DNA from 4 places in the Pseudodesulfovibrio methanolicus genome. Region 2 is predicted to be linked to each of the others. Evidence: predicted binding sites of a transcription regulator. Region 2 holds the regulator's gene; each other region holds the start of a gene.
What was found. Region 2 encodes sigma-54, which starts transcription at its own class of promoters, with help from an activator protein. Its sites were predicted from a motif close to CTGGCACGGNNNNTGCTT; they were not measured.
Positions count from the first base shown of each region.

Region 1: V8V93_RS00885 (flagellar hook protein FlgE) is a predicted target of sigma-54. The motif match lies at 3,711-3,728, and genes of this name have one in related genera.
Region 3: V8V93_RS16255 (PEP-CTERM sorting domain-containing protein) is a predicted target of sigma-54. The motif match lies at 3,283-3,300, and genes of this name have one in related genera.
Region 4: V8V93_RS08005 (ammonium transporter) is a predicted target of sigma-54. The motif match lies at 2,825-2,842, and genes of this name have one in related genera.

Region 1 is NZ_CP146609.1:177,339-183,048, reverse strand. It holds gene V8V93_RS00905 (3D domain-containing protein) at 320-814, opposite strand; gene V8V93_RS00900 (hypothetical protein) at 1,115-2,374, shown strand; gene V8V93_RS00895 (Hpt domain-containing protein) at 2,480-2,827, shown strand; gene V8V93_RS00890 (OmpH family outer membrane protein) at 2,907-3,485, opposite strand; gene V8V93_RS00885 (flagellar hook protein FlgE) at 3,822-5,435, shown strand; gene V8V93_RS00880 (tetratricopeptide repeat protein) at 5,565-5,710, shown strand, end outside.
Region 2 is NZ_CP146609.1:2,628,716-2,634,425, forward strand. It holds gene V8V93_RS12500 (PTS sugar transporter subunit IIB) at 1-386, opposite strand, end outside; gene V8V93_RS12505 (PTS sugar transporter subunit IIA) at 397-834, opposite strand; gene rapZ (RNase adapter RapZ) at 837-1,718, opposite strand; gene V8V93_RS12515 (PTS sugar transporter subunit IIA) at 1,737-2,186, opposite strand; gene hpf (ribosome hibernation-promoting factor, HPF/YfiA family) at 2,189-2,731, opposite strand; gene rpoN (RNA polymerase factor sigma-54) at 2,768-4,177, opposite strand; gene lptB (LPS export ABC transporter ATP-binding protein) at 4,417-5,142, opposite strand; gene V8V93_RS12535 (LptA/OstA family protein) at 5,143-5,710, opposite strand, start outside.
Region 3 is NZ_CP146609.1:3,426,971-3,432,680, forward strand. It holds gene V8V93_RS16235 (ABC transporter permease) at 1-689, shown strand, start outside; gene V8V93_RS16240 (ABC transporter ATP-binding protein) at 691-1,410, shown strand; gene V8V93_RS16245 (HlyD family secretion protein) at 1,407-2,507, shown strand; gene V8V93_RS16250 (CAAX prenyl protease-related protein) at 2,515-3,183, shown strand; gene V8V93_RS16255 (PEP-CTERM sorting domain-containing protein) at 3,340-4,233, shown strand; gene V8V93_RS16260 (class I SAM-dependent methyltransferase) at 4,309-5,052, shown strand; gene V8V93_RS16265 (ThiF family adenylyltransferase) at 5,055-5,710, opposite strand, start outside.
Region 4 is NZ_CP146609.1:1,715,634-1,721,343, forward strand. It holds gene pheA (prephenate dehydratase) at 1-244, opposite strand, end outside; gene V8V93_RS07995 (3-dehydroquinate synthase II family protein) at 548-1,531, opposite strand; gene V8V93_RS08000 (2-amino-3,7-dideoxy-D-threo-hept-6-ulosonate synthase) at 1,542-2,339, opposite strand; gene V8V93_RS08005 (ammonium transporter) at 2,891-4,225, shown strand; gene V8V93_RS08010 (P-II family nitrogen regulator) at 4,268-4,600, shown strand; gene V8V93_RS08015 (EAL domain-containing protein) at 4,730-5,710, shown strand, end outside.

The sequences.
Region 1 (5,710 bases), 1.7 Mb from region 2:
AAAATGCACAGCTGCACCACTCTCGAAAGCCTTGTGCCAGCGCGGTTTAAGAGCCGCTGTCGGGTGCTGAAGCACCCGAGTCGCTCCAGTTTTTGGCGGTGCGTTCACCCCACAGAAAGACAAGTGCCTCGCTCGATATGGCATCGAGCGAGGCACTTGTCTTTTGGGGAGCGATCTTCCCTCATTTCTGTGGAGCGCATTCGGGCGTCCACGCCCCGAACAGCGGCTCTCCGCGCTATGGATAGGCCCGCTATCCCGAGCCGCCTGGGGCGAAAAAAAAAGGCCCCGTAACGGGGCCCTTACTTACGCGGTTGGCGGACTAGATATCGAGTAGCGCCGCCTTGATGTTCTTGCGCCCGAACTCTCTGGCCCTCGATTCGTCCCACATGAAGATGTCGATGCGCTGGTGATAGCGCTTGTTCATGAGGTCGTTGATCTCGAAGATGCCGAGGCCCTCGATGCGGACCTTGCGGCCGAAGACCCAGCCCTGGTCGAAGAGGTCGCGGGACACGGCGATGGTGCCGGAGCGGACCTTGCGCATGGAGGCGGCGATGAGCGGATCGTCGTCGCACTGTTCGGTGGAGGGGTTGTAGGCGGTCACGGTGACCGTGCGCACCGGAGACATGTTCTTGGCCTTCTGCAGGAGGCGGGCCTCCTCGACCATGATCTTGCGCGCGGCGGCGGTCTTCTCGACCAGCTCAAGGCGGTGAGTCAGGTCGTCGATCTTCTGCTGCTTGACGACCACAACCACGGCCATGATCACCAGGGTCGCGCAGAGGACCGGAGTGATGGTGTAGTTGAAGAGTATTCGCATAAGGATTGCTCCCTTGTTGTTTTAGGTCCGAGGCATATAATGACCGGTCAATACCTTGTCAACGCCTAAGTGTTTTCGATGCAGGACGCATGCCGTGAGTTCATAATACTTCGAAATATAAGGATAATCACGATTATCGCTTTCTCGATTGGGTGTGAGGGTCGAGTGAGACGCCTGGAATAACAACGCGTTGCGGGAGGTGCATTTTTGTCGGTGAAATTATTTCTTGATATAGAATATCACTTTGAATATAGTGAACGCGAACATACGGTGTTGTAGTGAATTTCACCAAGGATACAGATGGATTCGATCACATTCAGAATGCTCCCGGTGGACCGGGGCGAGGCTTGCCTGCTGTCCACGCGGCGCGGGGCCTACCTCTTTGACGGGGGCGGCCTGGGCGGGGAGTTGCCCCGGCTGCTCAAGGAACGGCGGGTGCGCAAATTGCGGGCCGCGGTGTGCACGTCCGCGTCGTCCGCGCGGCTCTGGGGCATCCTCGATCTCATGGACAGCGGCTATCCGGTGGCCGAGTACTGGCTGCCCGAGGGGTTGCGCGCCCTGGCCCTGGCGGCGCGCCGGTTCGACGGCGGGTTCCCGGACTGGCTGGTCCGGTGCGGCCGTCCCGTGTCGGTGGAGGCCTCCTTCCCCGTGCCCGACACTCTGCCGCCGGTCGGGCCAGGACAGCCCCTGGCAGCGGCTGCGGAGTTGGCCCTGCTCGGGGTGGCGGCGGGCACGGGCCGGTTGCCGCCCGCACCCCGGCCGATGACGCCGTCCGCAACCTTCTCGGCGGTGGCGGAGCTGCTGCTGACCGAGTTTGCCGGGTCGGGCGGCGACCTCCGGTCGTTCTGTATCGAGGCCCTGGCTCGGGGCGCGGCGGGCGATGTCGGGGCGCGGGCCGTGCTCTGCGCCAGGCTGCTGGCCCGGCATGCCGAGGGACTGGCCGTGGTCCGGCACCGGGTGGCCCGCGAGGTGGCCGGGACCCTGGCCCTGGCCGTGGCTGCCGAGGGGCTGCGGGCCAGGGGGGACGTCCGGGTGCGCTGGTTCCGGCCGACCGGGCGGCTGGAGGAGCACCTGGTGTCCCGGCACCCGGTCATGTGCTTGAACGGCCTGTCCGTTCCCGAGGCGCCCGGCCCGTCGGGCCGCGTGTCGGCATCGGTCCTGTTCCAGGCGGTCCGGCGGCTGCACGCACCGGCCGGCGGTCTGGTCTTCCGCTACGGCGACGCGGACTGCGGTGCGCTCGTCTGCGGCGATTCCACCCTGGCCTTCCTGGGGCGGCGCACGGTCCTTCCGCTGACCCGTCCCACCGTGATCGCGGCCCCGCAGCAGGGCGGCCTGGGCGCGGAGGAGGTGTACACCCGCGTCCGTTCCGTTGACCCGGCGGGCGACGTGTGGGTGCGTTCGCACGGTTCCTACGCCCGGCGCGTGGCCGAGGGGTTCCGGCGGCAGGCGGTCCGTTGCTGCCTGCGCGACTGCCGCGACCGGACCGTGCAGGAAATCCTGCTCGCCTTTGACCAGGGCCGGTGGAATCGGCTGTCCGGGGGCATCTGTACCTGTATTTAAGCCGATTTAGCCCAATTTGGGACATCTAGGCCTTGGAAAAGCCCTTTCCAACCCCTTTCGCGGATGATATGTTGAAATATCTAATGGAACCGAAGGGGGGGAACAATGACGCGGGATCTGTTCGACACCGATCAGTTCCTGTCCAGCCTTGCCCATGACAGGGAGCTGGCCGTGGAACTTATCGATGCCTTTCTCGAGGATTGCCCGAAGCGCGTTGCGGAGTTGACCGAAGCGCTGGGCGCCGGGGATATCGTCCAGGGGACCAAACTGGCCCATTCTCTCAAGGGCATGTGCGGCGTGGTCCGTGCCGATGTCCTGGGCAGACTGGCCCTGGAAATGGAACACGCGGGACGCGACGGGAAGCTGGAGGTCGTGCGCGACCGGCTCGACCTGTTTACCGGGAGCCTGGATCAGGCCAGGGAGCTCATGCTCCGTTTCCGAAACAACGGCTGAACCGGAGCCCGAGACGAAAAAAAGGCCTGTCCGCCATGTGGCGGACAGGCCTTTTGCTGTGTGCGGAGGGCGGGAGCGGTTATTCCGCGTCCTTCTTCGCCTCGGGAGCGGCCTTGGCGGGCGCCTCGGCTGCCGGGGCGGCTTGTTCGGCTGCCGGAGCCTCGGCCTTGGGCGCCTCGGCCTTGGGTGCCTCGGGCAGCGAGAAGTCCATGGTCACGTTGTTCATGGCGGCCTCGATGTCCTTGGTGATGTCCACGGTGTCGCTGGACGCGATCACGGCCTGCTTGCTCAGGATCAGGGACAATCCCTTTTCCTTGCGGTAGTTCTCCAGAATTTCGTTGAACTTGGCGTCGACCATGGCGACGATGCGTTGCTGCTCGGCGTTCATGGTGTTCTGCAATTCGCCCATGGCCAGCTTGTAGGCGGCCACGGTCTCTTCGGTCTGGTTGGCCTGCATGGCCTTGTACGCGGCTTCGGCCTTTTGCTGCAGGGGCTTGCCCATCTCCTGGAGGTGAGCCATGGCCTCGGTGGCCAGCTTGTTTTCCTTGAAGGCGGCGGCCTCGTCCACGACGCCGATCTTGACCGACGGCTCCTGGTTGCAGGCGCTCAGGCCCAAGGCCAGGATGGCGACGAAGAGCAGGGGAAGAATCCGTTTCATTACTATATCTCCATTGTTTCGTTTGATGTCACTCTGATTGGAAAGTCGCGCCAGCCTACGCGCGCAGCCGGTATCTGGCAAGGGAAAGATCGGTTGTCCGGGGTCTGCGCGCGGCCGGGGCGCGGCCGCGCGCCCGACGGCGAACGGGCGGTCCGGGCCGGGCTCCCGGCAGGAAGTGCCGCGCCCCGACCGATCCTTTCCCCTTGAAAACGTGAAGTTTTCCTGATGGCACACCCCTTGCTCTTTATCCTTCCGAGAAGGCGTCGGGAATTTATTGCCGGGAATGGGTATCCCGGTGGTTCCCGCGAATCCGGCCAGCGCCGGATCGGAGGTAGTATGAGTTTTGGAAGCATGTATGTGGGCGCCACCGGCGTGATCGCCCACAGCCAGGGCATGCAGGTCCTGGCCAACAATCTGGCCAACGTCGACACCATCGGCTACAAGCGCTCGAACATCCTGTTCGGCGATTTGATCAGCCAACAGGTGGCTTCGGGCGGCGCCAAGTACGACTCGGAAGCCGTGCGCATCAGCCAGATGGGCATGGGCGTGGGCGTGTCCGCCATACGGGGCATCTTTACGGACGGGCCCCTGTCTTCGAGCACGGAGTCCACGGACTTGGCCATTTCGGGCCAGGGCTTCTTCGGTGTCAGCGACGCCTCGGGCGTCCTCCGTTACACCCGTGCCGGCGGATTCCGCTTCGACAACGAGGCCTATCTGGTCAACCCCGAAGGGTACCGGCTGCAGGGCTACGCCTACGATAGGGATGCCAACGCCTGGGGCACCGCCGTGTCCGACATCCAGCTCCCCTACGAGGACATCACCGTGGACGGCCAGACCGCCCGCGTGGTCCGGTCAGAGCCACGGGCGACCTCCTCCGTCGAGATGGTCACCCAGCTCGACCACTCGGCCACCAGCCAGATTTCCAGCCAGAACAACCCGTTCTTTGCCATGCTTGAGGCCTACAACGCCAACCAGAGCAACGCGGGCTCGCCGTTCGGCAGCGACCGGCCGCAGTACTCCACCTCCATGGATGTATACGACGAATTCGGCAACAGCCATGAAATGACCATCTATTTCGACCCGGTGTCCACCGACAACCTGTCCAACGCCACGCCGGGCTATTCCTACTGGGAATACGTCGTCGCCATGCCCGGGGAGTCGGACGGCTCGGAGGCCTACGGCACCTCGGCGGCCGGGTTGGCCGGGATGGGGGTCCTGACCTTCAACGACCGGGGCGTGCTGATCAACCAGTCGGCCTACACCCTGGACTCCTCGGCCACTTCGGCGGCGGGCGGCACCAGCCTCTCCTCCTGGGTCCCGGCGACCTTCAGCGAGGAGGGCCTGCCGCAGTTCGACTACACCTTCGGCAGCAACGGCGCGGCCTTCGGCGCGACCAGCACCATCAGCTACGATTTCGGCCTCAGCTCCACCAGCGGTTCCTGGCGGTCCAGCGGCGGGGGCACGGCCGCCTCCATCGGCAACCGGGTGGACCTGCTGCCCGAGATGGACAACATGGACCGCGACGCCCGCGTGAGCACCAATTACGACAAGCCGTCCGCCACCCTGTACCATCTCCAGGACGGCTACACCTGGGGATACCTCAACAGCGTCAGCGTGGACGAGAACGGGATCATGAGCGGCCATTTTTCCAACGGACAGGACGAGGAGCTGTTCCAGGTCGCCGTCTACAAGTTCAACAGCCCGTGGGGGCTCAAGCGCGACGGCGGGACCAATTTCCTGGCCACCGACGCCTCGGGCGAGGCCATGCTCGGCACGGCCGGGGACCGGGGGCGCGGGACCATCAGCCAGAATTCCCTGGAGGAGAGCAACGTGGACATGGCCCAGGAGTTCGCCAACATGATCGTCACCCAGCGTGGCTACCAGGCCAACACCAAGGTCATCACCACCTCGGACTCGGTCCTGAACACGCTCATCTCGGTCAAGCGCTAGCCGCTCCCCTATCACCGCCTTCCGGGGCGCTGTCCGGCCGGTCCGGGCAGCGCCCTTTTTCGCGGGTCGCCTTGAATTCCCCCGGCAAACCGGATAGTCAGAGCGAGATTTGCCAACAAGGAGCATTCCGTGACGCAAACACGCGACGACCGCAGCCCCGAGGCCATCCTGGACCTGGTCCGGGAGGTGGAGCGGGAGGCCCCCGGCGGGGCCGAGGCACTCTTCATGGCCGCCATGCTGGCCGACGCCCCCCTGCCCTACGACTTCGCCCTGTC
Region 2 (5,710 bases):
CAGGTCTCATCCTCGTCCGACAGGGCGACGCTCGGGGATATCTGGCGCTTGCCCGGACTGTAGTGGACGTTGCCTATGTTCAGTACGTGGAAGTCGAGCCCGGAGTCAAAGGCGCGGCGGGCGTCGGCACAGTTGGAAAAGAGGATGATGGCGTCGTGGTCGCCGGGCGCGGAGAAGAGCCTAGACATGGTCGCAGGCACCTCGTCCACGGTGACAAAGGAACTCTTCACCGCCTGGGGGATGGCCAGGGACATGATCTCCTGCTGAAGGATGTCGTGGGCCAGTTCGTCGTTGGCCACAACAACGTTTTTGGCGCCGGTGTACGGCAGCCACGTCTCGATGATCTGGCCGTGAATCAAGCGGTTGTCGATACGAACGAGAGTCACGGCATCATACCTATTTTTTCGCTTTTTTACGCAGCATCGCTCCGGCGACCTTGATCCCCTGCTGCCCCGCTTCCATGACCTTTTCGGCCAGTTCGGGCAACTTCATGGACCGGGCCTGGAGCGCCGCTACTACCATGGGGAGATTGACGCCGGTAATGACTTCGAGATTTTCCGACTTCATGAGGGAGAGGGACATGGTCGTGGGGGAACCGCCGAACAGGTCGGTCAGAGCCAGGACGCCCTTGCCCTGCTCAAGGGACTGGATCGCCTTGCGCACGCCTTCCAGGGCCTCGTCCACGCCCTTTTGCACGTCAATACCCACGGCCAGGCAGTTTTCCTGCGGTCCCATGACCATTTCCGCGGCCTGGAGCAGGCTCTCGCCGAAGGTTCCGTGGGTGACCAGCACCACGCCGATCACAACGTCTTTTTTGTCAGTCTTTGCAGCCATGTCTAACCGAGTTCCATGTGTCGATGTTCGATCGATACCGTATACCCTTTTTCCTTGAGGGTTGCCAGCACCGACTCGGCCACGGAAACCGACCGGTGTCGTCCGCCGGTACAGCCCAGAGCCAGGGTGATACGGTAGCGCCCTTCTTCGGCGTAAAGCGGCAGGAGATAGAGCAGAAATTCATGGAAACGCTTGATGAACCCGGTGCCCGTCGGGTTGCCCAGGACATAGTCGGAGACCTCCTTGTCCAGGCCGGACATGGGGCGCAGGGACTTGTCGAAATAGGGATTGGGCAGGAAACGGAGGTCGAAGACCAGATCGGCCTCGGACGGGACGCCGTACTTGAAGCCGAAGGTGATGATGTGCACCCGCATGCCCATGCCCACTTCCTCGAGGGACGACCATTTGGTCTGGATGACCCGGCGCAGATCGTGGATGGAATAGTCCGTGGTGTCCAGGACCAGGACCGCCTCTTGCCGCACCGGTTCCAGGAGTTTCTTTTCCATCTCCAGGGCCTGTTCGAGGCCGAGGTTGCGGGATTCCAGCGGATGTGGCCTGCGCGTGGTGGCGTAGCGGCGGACCAACTCGGCCATCTTGGCTTCGAGAAACAGGACCTGCGGGGTGATGCCGAGTTCGGCGAACCCTTCCAAGGCCTTGCCCCAGCCGTCCACGAACTCGAACTGACGCAGGTCCATGCCGAGCGCCAGGCCGCGATACTTGGTGTCGAAGGAGAGGATGAGGTCGGCCAGCTTGGGCGACATCTCGGAGGGCAGCCCGTCGATGCAGAAGAACCCCAGGTCTTCGAAGACCCGGATGGCGGTGCTCTTGCCGGATCCGGAGAGCCCGGTGACGATCACTACGGGGAAGGGGTTGGTCGAGGTCAACGGAGTCCGCCCATGAGGTTATACGACCTTGAGAAGGGCCCAAAGGGCTTCGAGATCATCGGCCGACAGGAACGCCTTGCGGAATTCCTCGTCCTTGAGAAGACGGGAGATCTGGGCCAGGACGCGCAGGTGCATACCCGCCACCTGTTCCGGGGCGAGTACCAGGAAAAATATGGTGCACGGGCTGTGGTCGAGCGCCTCGAACTCCACGCCCTTGCGGCTGCGGCCCACGACCACGATGACCTTTTCCAGGTCTTCGAGCTTGCCGTGGGGGATGGCGATGCCGTCCCCTATGCCGGTGGAGCCGAGTCCTTCACGATCGAGAAGGACTCGGACCGCGCGGTCCGTGTCCATCTCTGGATATTGCTCGCCCAAGGGGGCGACGAGTTCCTTCAGTACGTCCGACTTCGTCTCGGACTCGAGTTCGGGAAGGATCAGTTCCTTCGCCAGATAATCACTGAGTTTCATGCTTAGTTTCCGGGGTCGATAAGGCCGTAATCGCCGTTCTTTCTCTTGTATATCACGTTGACGCCGTCGGTCTCCGCGTTGAGGAAGACCAGGAATTCATTGTCACGGGCATCGAGCTGCATGGCGGCCTCGTCCACGGACATGGGCTTGGGCTCGTATGCATCGGTGCCGACGATGGTGGGAGACGAACCGGGGGCGATGTCCTCGTAGGACAGGTAGTTCATCTGGACCATTTTATTGGGACGCGCCTGTCTGGGGCGGTTCTTCATCTTTTCACGCATCTTGCGAAGCTGGGCTTCCAGCTTGTCCAGGACCATGTCGATGGTGGAGTACATGTCTTCCGAGTCTTCATAGGCCGAGATATGGATGCGATCCGAATTCAGGATCACGTCCGCCTTGTGGCGGAACTTGTCGACCAGCAGGTTGACCTGGAGATCGGCCTCCGCGTCGGGAACGTATTTCGCTACCTTTTCAAAACGCTTTTCCGCGTACCCCTTGAGGTGATCGGAAGGATCGAAGTTCTTGAAAGTGAAGCTGATGTTCATACGCTGCCTCCTGGTTGAGAGTGCTTCAAGCAGAATCTAGAAGTACTGCTTACGTTTTGAAGACGAAGGAATGCCCATGGCCGAGCGGTATTTGGCGACCGTACGCCGGGCGATGTTCACTTCCAGCTTTTCCTGGAGGATTTCGCCGATTCGCTCGTCGCTGAGCGGTTTCTTCGTGTCTTCGTCTGCGATCATTTGCTTGATGAGCGCCTTGACGCTCTCCGAGCCCACCTGGGAACCGTCGTTCAGGTCCAGGGCCGAGTTGAAGAAGAACTTCAACTCGAAAATGCCGTGCGGCGTTGAAACGTACTTATTGGTCGTAATCCGGCTCACGGTGGATTCGTGCATTTCGATGTCCTCCGCCACCTCCTTGAGGATCAGGGGTTTGAGCTTTGTCACGCCCTCCTCGAAGAATGCCCGTTGGAAGCCGACAATGCTCTCAACTACTTTATACAGGGTTCGCTGCCGCTGGTACAGACTTTTCATCAACCATGCGGCGGAACGCATCTTTTCCTGAAAATACTCCTTCTCCTTGTCGGCCGCCCCCTTCATGGAATCCATGTAGAAGGTGTTCATCTGCAACCTCGGCATGCCGTCCTCGTTGAGGATGATGACGAAGTCGTCGCCGTACTTGTAGACGAACACGTCCGGACTGACGTAATGCGGCTCGGTGCTGGAAAAATTGGCACCCGGCATGGGATCGAGCGTCTGCATCAGATCCAGGTACGCCTTGAGATCGTCCATGGATATCTTGAATTTGCGCGCCAGAGGCTTGTAGCGGTTCTTTTCCAGATCCTCCAGGTGATCGCTCACCAGGGAGACCAGGATCGGATCGTCGTATCCGAGGACTTCCATCTGGACCAACAGGCACTCCTGCGGGGTGCGGGCCCCCACGCCGACCGGGTCCAGATGCCGGATACGGTTCAGGACGGACTCGACCTCTTCATCGGAGGCCTGGACCATAGCGGTCAGTTCCTCCATGGAGGCCTGAAGATAGCCGTTGGAATCGAGGTTGCCGAGGATGACATCGCCGATGGCCAGTTCGTGCTCGGTGAAATTGGACAAACGCATCTGCCAGTTCAGATGTCCCTCCAACGAGGGCTTGGAGGCCAGGCGGGCTTCCAAGGACATGCCCTCCTCGGGCATCTCCATGTCGCGGGACAGGGCTTGCTTGGAGGTGGAGGAAAATTCGCCGAGGTAGTTCTCCCAGTCCGCGTTGCGGACCAGTTCCTCTTCGGCCTGGGATTCGGTCAGCACTTCCGGCTTGTCGGGGACCTCGGTGTCGGTCTCGGTTTCGTCAAGGAAAGGATTCTCCAACAATTCCTGCTGCACCGTCTCCAGCAGTTCAAGCCGCGACAATTGCAGCAGCTTGATGGCCTGCTGCAACTGGGGCGTCATGACCAGTTGCTGTGAGAGCTTGAGCTGTTGCCGAAGTTCCAATCCCATGATTCGTTACTCGCTTGAGGTTGTGCTTATCGGTTGCCGGATAAAGAAACTTTTTTTCGACCGCCAGATATTTTTTCCGGTTCAACTATGTCATAGCGGATTAAAGGATGCAACACAATTGTGCTAACATCCTGTTTCTATTAATAATTAATCAAATATGTTCTGGTATGAAAAAAGTGTACCAACCTTTGGGGACGGTGTAAATCGGGAAAGCGGAAAAAAAGACGGGAGGGGGCGGCTTACAACCGAAAATCCTCGCCCAGGTATATCTGCCGGGCGCGGCTGGACTTGACGATCTCGGAAGGAGCCCCTTCCAGGATGATCGTGCCTTCGTATACCAGATAGGCTCGGTCGCAGATATTCAGGGTTTCCCTGACGTTGTGGTCGGAGATGAGGATGCCGATTTCCATGGACTTGAGCACGGAGATGATCTCCTGGATGTCGATGACCGCGATGGGATCAATGCCCGCGAAGGGCTCGTCCAGCAGAATGAATTGGGGATCGAGGATGAGCGCCCGGGCGATCTCCAGCCTGCGCCGCTCGCCGCCGGACAGGAACATGGCCGCCTGATCCGCCAGCTTGGTGATGGTGAACATCTCCAGGAGTTCATCGGCCCTGGCCCGTTGTTGCCGCGAGGTCAGGGAGGTCTGTTCGAGGATGATCTCCAGGTTCTGGCGCACGGTCAACTTCTTGAAGATGGAGCTCTCCTGGGGCAGATAACTCACCCCCATGCGGGCTCGCTCATGCAGGGGTTTGCCCGTGAGCACGCGACCGCCCAGGGAAACCTCCCCGGTGTTGGGCTGGACGATGCCCACAAGCATGTAGAACGTGGTCGTCTTGCCCGCGCCGTTGGGGCCGAGCAGGCCGACCACCTCGCGGGCGTCGAGTTTGATGTTGATACCGTGCACGACCTCTTTCTGGCCGTACCGCTTGGACAGGTTCGTTGCGCGCAGACCCTCGGCCATCTACTGCACCTTCAGGTTGCCGGGGGTCATGAACACGGCCTTGACGCGTTGCTTGCCGCCGATGACCTCGGACCGGTCATCCTTGATGTGGAAGTTGATGACTTCGCCGGTCAGAGAGTTGGGGCCGTCCTGGAGCTTGGGATTCTGTTCCATCTTGAGAAGCTGCGGGCCCACCAGGTAGGTCAGCATGCCGCAGGTTCCCTCTGTGGTCCCCTTCTTGGCCCGCACGTTGCCTTCGGCCACGATGCGGTCCACACTGTCGGCGGAGAATTTCTTGTCGGTACTGGACGCGAGATAGGCCGAGAGCTTGTCGGCCCACAGAGTCAGCTCGCCGTGGGTGGCGATCACGTGGCCCACGAAGGAAATGACCTTGCCGGTCTCGTCGTAGGTCATGCGGTCGGAGGTGATCTTCACCGGCATGCGGCTCGGGTCCACGCCCACCGGGATGGGCGCGGGCGGCGTTTCGGCCACCTGGGCCTTGACCTCGCCCTCACCGGAATCCTTCCGGGGCGCGGCGACGGGTTTCGCCTCGGCCTTCCCGGCTTTAACCACCTTGAGATACTTGGCG
Region 3 (5,710 bases), 800 kb from region 2:
ACAAACTCGGTATATCCAAACAGGGAACGGTCGCGGAGATCAACGACAAGCGGGTCCGCGTGGTCGGGTTCAGCCAAGGCATCCGCTCCTTCACCACCTCGCCCTTCGTCTTTGCCAACCTGGATACGGCATGGAAGGTTTCGAGTCTCAAACCGGGTGAATTCACTTATATTCTGGTGCGAGCGGACAAGGGCGTCTCGCCCGAGGCCTTGCGCGACTCCATCCGTCGGCACGTCCAGGGAGTAGACGTATACACCACCAAGGAATTCAGTTGGAAGACCCAGCGTTACTGGATGTTCAATACCGGCGCAGGCACGGGCATCCTCATCGCCGCCTTTCTCGGCCTGGTTGTCGGCATGGTCATCGTGGCCCAGACTCTGTACGCCACCACCCTGGACCACATCTCGGAGTTCGCCACCCTCAAGGCCATGGGCGCGCCCAATTCCTATATATACGGCATCCTGCTCACCCAGGCATCCCTGAGCGCCCTGCTCGGCTACGGGTTCGGCATCGCCATCTCAATCATTGTTTCCCGGTTCAGCAATTTTTCGGCAACGGCCATTGTCATCCCCCCCCTGCTGGGTGGGGGCATGTTCTTCCTGACATTGTTCATGTGCGTCAGCTCGGCGGTTATCTCCATCCGCAAGGTCATGACGCTCGACCCGATCCTGGTCTTCAAGGGGCGGTAGGATGACGGCGAAAACAGCCATCGTGCTCAAGGACATCTCCAAGGCATACGGCCCGGCCAACAACCGGGAGTACGCCCTGCGCAGCGCCACCCTGGACGTGCTCCGGGGAGAGCTGCTCATGCTCATGGGCCCGTCCGGCAGCGGCAAGACCACCCTGCTCTCCATCATGGGCTGCATCCTCAAGCCTACTTCCGGCTTTATCTCCGTGGCGGGCCGCGACGTCGCCAACCTGTCCGAACGTGCACTGGGCAGGATCCGCCTCGACAACATCGGCTACATCTTTCAGGAATACAACCTGTTCCCGACCCTCAACGTCCTCGAAAACGTCATGGTCGCCCTGGACCTGCGCGGCTACACCCGACGCCGGGCCAGAGACACGGCCATGAAGACTCTGGCCGACGTGGGACTGGACGACAAGGCCCACGTCAAGCCCTCGACCATGAGCGGCGGGCAAAAGCAGAGGCTGGCCATTGCCCGCGCCCTGGCCGGATCGCCGCAGGTTATCCTTGCCGACGAGCCCACGGCCGCCCTGGACTCGGTCAACGGCCACCAGGTTATGGAACTGATGCACTCCCTGGCCAAGAAGGGCGATTGTGCCGTGGTCGTTGTCACCCATGACCCGAGAACCGTGGGATTCGCCGACCGCATCGTGACCATCGAGGACGGCCTGCTTCACCCACAGCCCCTGGACGGGGCAAAGGCTCCAGAGAGGAAACCATGAAAATCGTACTGCTGCTCCTGGCCATCACCATCGGCGCCGCGGTCTATGTGGTCCAGGCATCGCCGCAATGGCTGTCGGACTACCTGCCCGACGTCGGCACCTCCACCGAGAATATGGCCGCGACTCCACCGCTCAGCGACCGCTCCCCGTGGGTGGCGGCATACGGCCGCGTCGAACCGGCCACCGAGGAGCGCGACCTCGCCTTCGAGATCAGCGGGGTGATCGAATCCGTGGTGGTTGAAGAGGACGAGCATATCACCAAGGGGCAACCCCTGGCCTATCTCCGCGATGCACAGTATGTGGCGCACCTGGCTACGGCCAAGGCCAACGCCCAGGCCAAAAAGGCCTACTACGACAAACTGGTGGCCGGGGCGCGCAAGGAGGAAAAGAGCGAGGCACAATCCGTGGTCCAACGGACCCGATCGGTCATGATCAACGCCCGCAACGAGATGAACCGACGCAAGGAACTGCTCGCCAAGAACCTCATCGCCAAGGAAGAGGTGGACCGGGCGACCAAGGACTTTCTGGTGGCCGAAAAGCAGCACGAAGAGGCTGTGCAACGCATGCTCATCACCGAGAACCAGTCGCGCAAGGAGGACATCCTCATGGCCTGGGCCGAGTATCAGGCTGCGGTGCAGAGCGCCCTGGAAGCCGAGGCCCAGCTCGACCAGACCGTGCTCCGCTCGCCCATTGACGGCATCGTCCTGCGGCGGCACCGGCTGCCGGGCGAACACGTCTCGGTCTTCGTGGAGACCCCGGTCATGACCGTGGCCGACGTCAGCAAGTTCAACGTCCGGGCCGAGCTGGACCAAAAATTCGTCACCTATGTCCATGCGGGACAGGAGGCCTTCTTCACCAGCGAGGCCTTTGGCGACGAACGGATCAAGGGCCGGGTGCTGCGCAAGGCGGGCACCATGCAGCTGACCGAGATACCGCCCCGGACCCCCGGCGAAAAGGTGGACAAGATCGTGCTCGAAGTCCTTGTCGAGCTGGAACCCAGGGAAGGCATGGTCACGGGGCTGACCGGCGATGTCTTCATCCTGACGGACAAGGCCGCCGGCTCCGAATTCAACTCCATCGTCAACGGCCAGCCTTGAGGTTCCCATGACGCCGCTCATCGACCGCATCCTCCCATTCTGCCTGTACATGGCCTTTGTCGCGGTCCCGGAAATCGGGAGCCGGTCGGGGTTGTTCGAGATCTCCGCCCACACGGCGGCCGCCCTCTACCCGCTCAAGATCGGCCTGGTCGGCCTGAGCCTGCTCTGGCTGTGGAAGCGCTACGACGAACTGCGCTGGTCGGAACTCGCCCGCACCCGCGACACGCTCTTGAGCCTCGGCCTGGGCGCGGCCGTGTTTCTCCTGTGGATCAACCTCGACCTGCCCTTCGCCACCATGGGCGCCTCCCAGGGATTCGACCCCAACCAGTTCGGGGGATTGCGGCTGCCCATGATCGCCGTCCGGCTGTTCGGCGCTGCCGTGATCGTGCCGGTCATGGAGGAACTCTTCTGGCGCTCCTTCCTGACCCGCTACCTGGTGGACAAGAATTTTACCGCGGTCCGGCACGGCACCTTCACCCTCTTCACCTTCACGGCCACGGCCGTCCTGTTCGGCCTCGAACATCACCTGTGGCTGGCGGGCATCCTGGCCGGTGCGGCCTATAACTATATATATATGCGCACCGGCAGCGTCGTGCAGTGCGTCGTGTCCCACGGACTGACCAATCTCCTCCTCGGCGGCTACGTCCTCGTCACCGGCCGGTGGCTGTTCTGGTAACTGTCAAGTGTACCGAATATTCCGTCGGGATATCTTACAGTCTATGGCGAGTCCGTAAGTTTTAGAATTAAAAACTCAATGAAATCAAGGAAAAACAATTTGGCACACCCCTTGCTACCATGTAGGGAAACGCACACCTTTATGGAGGCAACGACTATGAAGAGACTTACTGCAATTTTCGCGACTTTGGCCCTGACGCTGATGCTCACCAGCGTCGCTCAAGCAAACTTCCTGGGCATGGACAGCGGCGACTCCACCTACCTGTGGAACTTCAGCATGTCCCAGCAGATTACCAACGGAAGCGGTGCCCAGTACGCAAACATCGACACCAGCAGCCCCGGCGCCGCCATTGCGGGCATTCAGGCTAATCTTGATGCCGGTAACGCCATGTATCTCTGGGGTGTTTACGACGTCAACCAAGTATCGGATACCGGCGTGGATCCGGCCACATATAACTGGGTGAAGACCGCGGATACTCCGCAATCCGTGACGGGTGTTTTCTGGGGCCTGAGGATCGCGCGTGTCGAATACGAGGGTGCTACCCCTACCGCCCTGTTGTTCACGGGTGGTCACAGCGCTCTCTACTCCGGTGGTACGGTAAACGCAGCTTTTGCCGCTCCCGGCGCGGATTTCGACATGACGGACGGTAATCTCAACCTCTCCTGGTTTGAAACCTTCTATGGCACCTCCCGGGCCTTGGGCGAACAGTTTGCCACCTTCGACTTCGACGAAGGCATTCTGCCCGGTTACACTCAGCTTGCCCAGTTCTCCGGCGGCACGAGCGCGACTCAGTCTCAGGGTACGTTCTTCGGTAGCGTGACTTCCAACAACAACTTCAGCGAGCTCATCGACTCCAACGCTTACAACAATGGTGAGTCTGACATCTACGGCGCCGTCAACGTCCAGTCCGGCACCGGCGGTTGGGATTTCGCCGCCCAGTCCGGCGAATTGAATATGACTACTGTTCCCGAGCCCAGCACCTTCCTGCTGATCGGCCTGGGCATGATCGGCTGCTTCGCCTACGCTCGTCGCCGCCGCAACAACGCCTAACCGAACGGTTGCCTTCAATTAACCGATACGCGGGGCCAACAATGTTGGCCCCGCTTTTTGCTATTCGGAGCCCCCATGAGCATCCCCCCGCGCAAGCTTGAAGAAGAAGTGATGATGGGCCGCGAGGAGGCCGCCGCCTACGACGGCCTGACCCGCAAGTTCCTCGACATCCTGCACGCCGGCTTCGTGGAGTCGGTGGTCAATCTCGCCCCGGCCCAGGGGCGTTTTCTTGATGTGGGCACCGGCACCGGCTGGATCGCCATCGGCGTGGCCAAACACTCGGGAGCGCAGGTCACCGGCATCGACCTGTCGGAGGACATGCTGGCCATCGCCCGCATGAACGCCGAAAAGGAAGGGGTGCGCAACGTGGAGTTCGTCAAGGGGAACGCCTCCCGCATCCCCTTTGACGACGACACCTTCGACGCGGTCTTCTGCCACAACATGCTCCACCACATCCCCGAGCCCGAAGGGCTGGTCCGGGAGATGCTCCGGGTGGCCAAGCCCGAGGGCGCAGTGGTCATCCGGGACCTGAAGCGGTTGTCGAAATTCATGACAGCATTGCATGTCAACCTGTTCGGATTGACCTACAACGAGTTGATGAAGAAGGAATACCGCGATTCGATCATGGCCAGCCTGACCGAAGAGGAGATGAAGGCGCTGGCCGACAGGGTCGGACTCGGCCGGGACGTCTTTTCCCGTGCCTTCGTCACGCACATGACCCTGGCCCGCCCGGCCGCAAGGCGCAGGACGGACAAGGTCACGGTGCCCGTGGCCCTGAACAAGCGCCTAGCCAAACGTTTCTACGTCTGCAAGGACTAGTTTTATTTCGTCAGGAATGCGGCGAGCGGCTTTCGGTAGGTGCCGTATTTGATGCCCGGCCCGAAGCCCACCCGGAAGAAAAGCACGGGGTTGGTCGCCAGGAACCCAGGGAAACAATCCTCGGCCAGCGACCATGCCTTGCCCAACAACTTACCGTGTGCGGGCGAAAAGGATGCCTCTCCCTCCAGGAGCCATCGCAACCGGAACAACGCGGGCGCGGCCGCAGGCTGGAAGCGAATGCCGTAATGGGTGAAGGTCAGCCAGGCACGCTCAAGCGCCCGCCCCGCCTGGAACAGCGACTCCGAGTCCAGGGACTGGGCGCTGATCAAGCCGACGCCCCCCGAACAACGGATCCCCTTGCCCGAATGAGCGGCCACGCCGCGCGACGCGCCCAAGGCGTTGAGTGCGCTCATGACCGGCCAGGACCGGGTCGCCTTGAGGAACAGATTGCCCATCCTCCCCGCCTCCAGATTGCCGAGCGGGAACCCGTCCCGGGTCTCCTCGGCATCCTTTTGCGTGAACCGGATCATGGCGTTCAAATGCTCGTGGAGCCCGCGATGCTCCGTGCGGATGCGGTCCGCCAGGCTCACGGACTCGGCGAAAATCTTCAATTGATCAGGGCCTGATATCCATTGCAGGTTGGTGCCGGGGAACCGCT
Region 4 (5,710 bases), 910 kb from region 2:
AGATGGTCCGCAGGTGCTTGTCCGGCAGCGGGCCGGGCGAGGAACCCGCGATCTTGTCCATGACCTCCTGCTCTCGGAACGGCTTGTAGATGGCCTCGCCCTTGGCCGCCTTGTACCGGCCCACGCTTAAGGAAACCTCGGCCCGCTGGTTGAGCAGGTCCACGATCCGCTTGTCCAGCGCGTCGATGGAATCCCGCAGCTCCGCGAGATCGGGGATGTCGTTCTGGTCTTTCATGTCAGCCATATTGTCTCCAGGGAAAGCCTCCGGCGGCGCCTCTCCGGCGGGGCGTCTCCGACGGCCGGGAACCCTTTGAAAAGGGTTCCCGGACCCTCCTAAATTTTTTGTCGCGCCTCCGGCGGGGCCGTTTGAGCGCGGTGGTTTTCGCTCATCTTAATAATGTCATGCTTCATTGGACAGTTTTTCTCAACCCCCACCCCGCGAAGCGGCATAAAAAGTTTAGGAAGGGAAAGGGGATGGAGTCCGGGGAAGGGAAAGGGAAAGCCCTTTTCAAAGGGTTTCCTTTCCCTTCCCGGAGCGCCAAAGGCGCTACCCTTCCTTGATGTCTTCCTTGATGCGCATGCCGAAGTGGCGTCCGGCCTCGTCGGTGCGCACGAGGATCTTGTCCCCGACCTTGAGGGTGACCACGGACACGGGCTCGCCCTTGTCCGAGACCACGCGGATGGTTTCGGCGTTCTGCAGGAACACCTGGCCGGTCTTCACCCCGCTCGCGGTCTTGACCTCGGCGGTGATCAGCAGCATGGGCCGGACCTCGACCTTGACGCGGCCCACGGTGGCCAGGGAGGTGGCCCCGTCCGCGCCCACGATGAGCACGTCTGTGCCCGCGGAGAGTTCTTCGAGATAGGTGGTCTTGTCGCCGGGCATCTGGGCGTAGGCGTGGACCGCGCCCGCGTTGACCCGGAAGGGGCGGGCGGCCACGTACGGATTCGATTCGGTCTCGGCGTGGACCAGGAAGGAGAAGGCGCTGGAGTTGCCGATGAGCATGCCCTGGCCGCGTTTGAGCATGGAGATGGTGTCCACGCAGACGCGGTGGCCCAGGCCGGTGGGTTCGATGGCGGTGACGGTGGCGGTCGAAAGTTCCATGGTTCCCTGGGAGAGTTTGAGTTCGGCGACGATCCGCTTCAGGTCGGCGGCCCCTTCGGGCAGGACCACGATGGTGTCGCAGCCCCGCTCCAGGATGCCCGCGGCGAGCAGGGCCCGGTCCAATGATTCGCACTCCAGGGCCAGGCTGTCCACCTGGGCCAGGATGTTCTCGACCGGAATGATCTCCCAGCCCTTCTTGAGGACCACGTCCTTGCCCGCCTGGATGGCCTTGACGGCCACGTCTTCGTCGGCTTTCTTGGCCAGCTCGACCACGGGCATGTCCTCGGGGGTGATGACGGTCACGCGGCCGAGCGCCCGGACGGAATCGGCCTGATCCTTCTCGACCATGACGGCGTCCACGCCGGATTCCAGGGCCAGGGTGACCAGGGTCTTGTCGAAGGGCACGGATTTGAAGATGACTTTTTTCATGGCGGTTCCGCTATGCGTTGAGGTGGTTGAGGGCGGCTTCGACGGATTCGTCGCCGTGGACGATCATGTTCAGGGCCTGCACCAGGCGGGTGGGATTCTCGTGCTGGAAGACGTTGCGGCCCACGGACAGGCCCGCGCCGCCCGCCTCCAGGGAGTCGTGCACCATCTGGAGGAACGCCTCGGTGCTGTCGAGCTTAGGGCCGCCCGCGATGACCACCGGGATGCAGCAGGCGTCGCACACGTGGGCGAAGGTCTCCTTGTCGCCGGTGTAGTTGACCTTGACCACGTCCGCGCCCAGTTCGGTGCCCACGCGGGCGCAGTGGGCCACGATCTCGGGGTCGTACTCGTTCTTCACCTTGGGGCCGCGGGCGTAGACCATGGCCAGGAGCGGGATGCCCCAGTTGGCCGCCTCGGAGGACATTTTGCCGAAATCGTTGAGCATGGATGCCTCGGTCTCGTCGCCGAGGTTGCAGTGGATGGATACGGCGTCAGCGCCCAGGCGGATGGCGTCCTCCACGGAGGCGACCAGGGACTTGGCGTTGGGGAAGGGGGAAAGAGTGGTGGAGGCGGACAGGTGGACGATGAGCCCGATGTCCTTGCCCTGGGCGCGGTGGCCGCAACGGACCAGCCCCTTGTGCTCGATGACGGCGTTGGCTCCGCCGTCCACGACCCGGCCCACGGCCTCGCGCATGTCGACCAGTCCGTCGATGGGGCCGACGGTCACGCCGTGGTCCATGGGGACCACGATGGTCCGGCCTGTGTTGCGGTTGAAGATGCGCTCCAACCTGATGGCTTTACCGATGTGCATGTTCTCTCTCCTTTGAAGTTGTTTGCCCCAAGGAGCCGGCGGGAGGCCGGCGGCCGGTAAAAAAACAAGGGCCGCCGGCTTTCGCCCGCGGCCCTTGAAGAAGTTCTTGCTTACGTGTGATCCACCATCCGGTTACACGCCACCTCTTCCAAGCCCGCGGGCATGGCTAAACCAATACCAAAAATAAAAGTTGGAAAAGTATGCGTTGGAAACGGTGGTGGAGTTCATGGGAAATAGAGCTACACCCTCAAGGGGCAACTGTCAACTAAAACTTTTGTCACGATTCCGAGGAGATAGCGTGTATTACATTATATTCTTGCGACCGGCGGTCACTTTTTGTCGGTTTTGACAATTTTTTACATATTGACAATTTTGAGGTAATTTTCACCCTGCAAAAATGTACTTTATCACAAAAATGAAAAAATATGGTCACTAAAAAACGGGCGAAAAGCCGGATTTTACGCCAATAGCAATAAAAACCGTGATTGGCACGACTCTTGATAAGAGAGGGGCAGGTTAGAAACGCATTCCATTCAAAGAGGAGTATTGCAATGTTTTCGAGAAAGTCCCCGACCCATGTTTCCAAGAGGCTCGCCATCGGCGCGGCCGCTTTGGTAGCAGTCCTGGCCCCCACTTTTGCCTACGCGCAGGATGTGGAGTACCTGACCCAGTCCAACGCCAACATTCTGTGGACGTTGATCGCAGCCGCGCTGGTCATGATCATGCAGGCCGGCTTCGCCTGCGTTGAGTGCGGTTTCACCCGCGCCAAAAACGCGGGCAACATCATGATGAAGAACTTCCTGGATTACGCAGCGGGTTCCATCATCTTCTTCCTGTTCGGTTACGCCCTCATGTTCGGCGCGGACGCCGGCGGGTTCATCGGCACCTCCGGGTATGCCCTCGGCGGCATCACCGAGGCGGACCTGCCCTGGACCTACACCTTCTGGTTCTTCCAGTCCGTGTTCGCCGCCACCGCCGCGACCATCGTTTCCGGCGGCATGGCCGAGCGCACCAAGTTCGGCACCTACGTTATTATTTCCATGGTCATCTCCGGCCTGATCTACCCCGTCTCCGGCCACTGGATCTGGGGCGGCGGCTGGCTGGGCAACCTCGGCTTCTGCGACTTCGCCGGTTCCACCGTCGTCCACTCCGTGGGTGGCTGGATCGCCCTGGCCGGCGCCCTGGTGCTCGGCCCGCGCATCGGCAAGTACACCGAGGACGGCAAGGCCCGCGCCATTCCGGGCCACAACATTCCCCTGGCCGGTCTGGGCGTCTTCATCCTCTGGTTCGGCTGGTTCGGCTTCAACCCCGGTTCCACCGTCGAAGCCAACGACGCCATCGGCCTGATCGCCATGAACACCACCCTGGCCGCCTGTGCCGGTACCCTCGGCGCCATGGTCTTCGCCTGGATCCGCTTCGGCAAGCCCGACATCTCCATGTCCATGAACGGCGCCCTGGCCGGCCTGGTCGGCATCACCGCGCCCTGCGCCACCGTCACTCCCGGTCCCTCCATCATCATCGGCCTGGTCGCCGGCGTGCTGGTCGTCCTGGCCATCGAGTTCATCGACAAGGTCCTGAAGATCGACGACCCGGTCGGCGCGTCTTCGGTTCACGGCGTCTGCGGCGCCTGGGGCACCATCTCCTGCGGCCTGTTCAACGTTGACGGCGGCTTGTTCTACGGCGGCGGCGTCCATCTTCTCGGCGTGCAGTTGCTCGGCGTGGGCGCGGTCTTCATCTGGGCCTTCGGCACCGGTTTCATCCTCATGAACGTCCTCAAGGGTGTCTTCGGCCTCCGCGCTTCCAAGGAAGAAGAACTCAAGGGCCTGGACATCGGCGAGCACGGCTCCGAGGCCTACAACGGCTTCCAGCTCTTCAGCAACGAGTAGTCCGGCAACTTAACCAGAGATCATTCCAAGGAGATAAAAGAAATGAAGCTTATCGTTGCATACATCAGGCCTGAAAAGTTGAATGACGTGAAGCAGGCGCTTTACGCCAAGGAGATCTACTCCCTGTCCGTGACCAACATCCTGGGCTCGGGCCGCCAGAAGGGATTCACCGAAACCTACCGCGGCGTGCAGATCGAAGTGAATCTGCTCAAGAAAGTCCGCCTCGAAATCGGCGTGAACGACGACTTCGAACAGAAGGCCATCGACGCCATCCTGTCTTCCGGCCAGACCGGAACCGAGGGCGACGGCGTGATCTTCGTCACCGAACTGACCAAGGCCCTGCGCATCAGGACCGGTGAGGACGGCATCCTCTAGAACGGATTGCGAAAGAATAAGCGCCGGGGCGGCGTCGACCACCGCCGCTCCGGCCTTATGCATCGGCAACAGGCACTGAGGTTGATAAACGTAACGGCCGACAGGCAAGGTATTTCAGTGTTGACCGCAGTGCCCGATATACAAGAGATCATTGAAAATCGTTCGCTGATCACGCACTTCCAGCCCCAGGTATCGCTCAAGCGGAAAGCGGTCGTCGGGCTGGAGGCGCTGAGCAGAGGGTTTGACCCCCAAAGCGGAGAAATCATACCTCCAACCCTGCTGTTCGAGCAGGCCCGGGACAAGGCATCCCGGCTCGCCCTGGACCGGGCCTGCCGAACCAACGCGGCGGAATCCTTCGCCGCGCTGCACAGAAAAGACAAGAGCATGATGCTCTCCATGAACATCGACGCCTCGTGCATCAACGAGGAGACGCGCGGCTCCTGCCACGTGCTCAATCTGGTCACCCGCTGCGGCATCAGTCCGAGCAACGTGATCATCGAGATCATCGAGTCCCGGTGCGAGGACATGGACGCGCTCATGGACTTCGTCAGCTTCTACCGGGAAAACGATTTTCTCATCGCACTGGACGACGTGGGCGCAGGGTTTTCCAACCTCGACCGCATCCCCCTGCTCAAGCCCGACGTCATCAAGCTGGACCGCACGCTCATCAGCCGCGTGGACAAGCATTTCCACAAGCTCGAAGTGGTCCGCAGCTTCGTCCAGATGTCCAACCGGCTCGGCTGCCTGGTCCTGGCCGAGGGCGTGGAGACCGCCGAGGAGGCAATGTGCCTGCTCAGCAACGGGGTGGACGTGTTCCAGGGATTCTATTTCGCCCGGCCCGCGCCGGGGCTGGACGCGGTGCCCGGCATGGCCACCAAGGTGGACGCTCTGGCCGAGCGGCACCGCGAGAACCGCACCCAGCAGATCGCGGACGACAAGCGGCTTTATTCCAGCTACGACCTGACCGTCCTGACCATGTGCCAGGAGCTGGCCGAGACCCTGGCCAAGGACATGGGCCAGGCCCTGTCCAGCTTCGTGGACACCTACGACAGTGTGGAGTGTCTCTACGTCCTGGACATGCGCGGTAATCAGATTTCCGACACCGTGTGC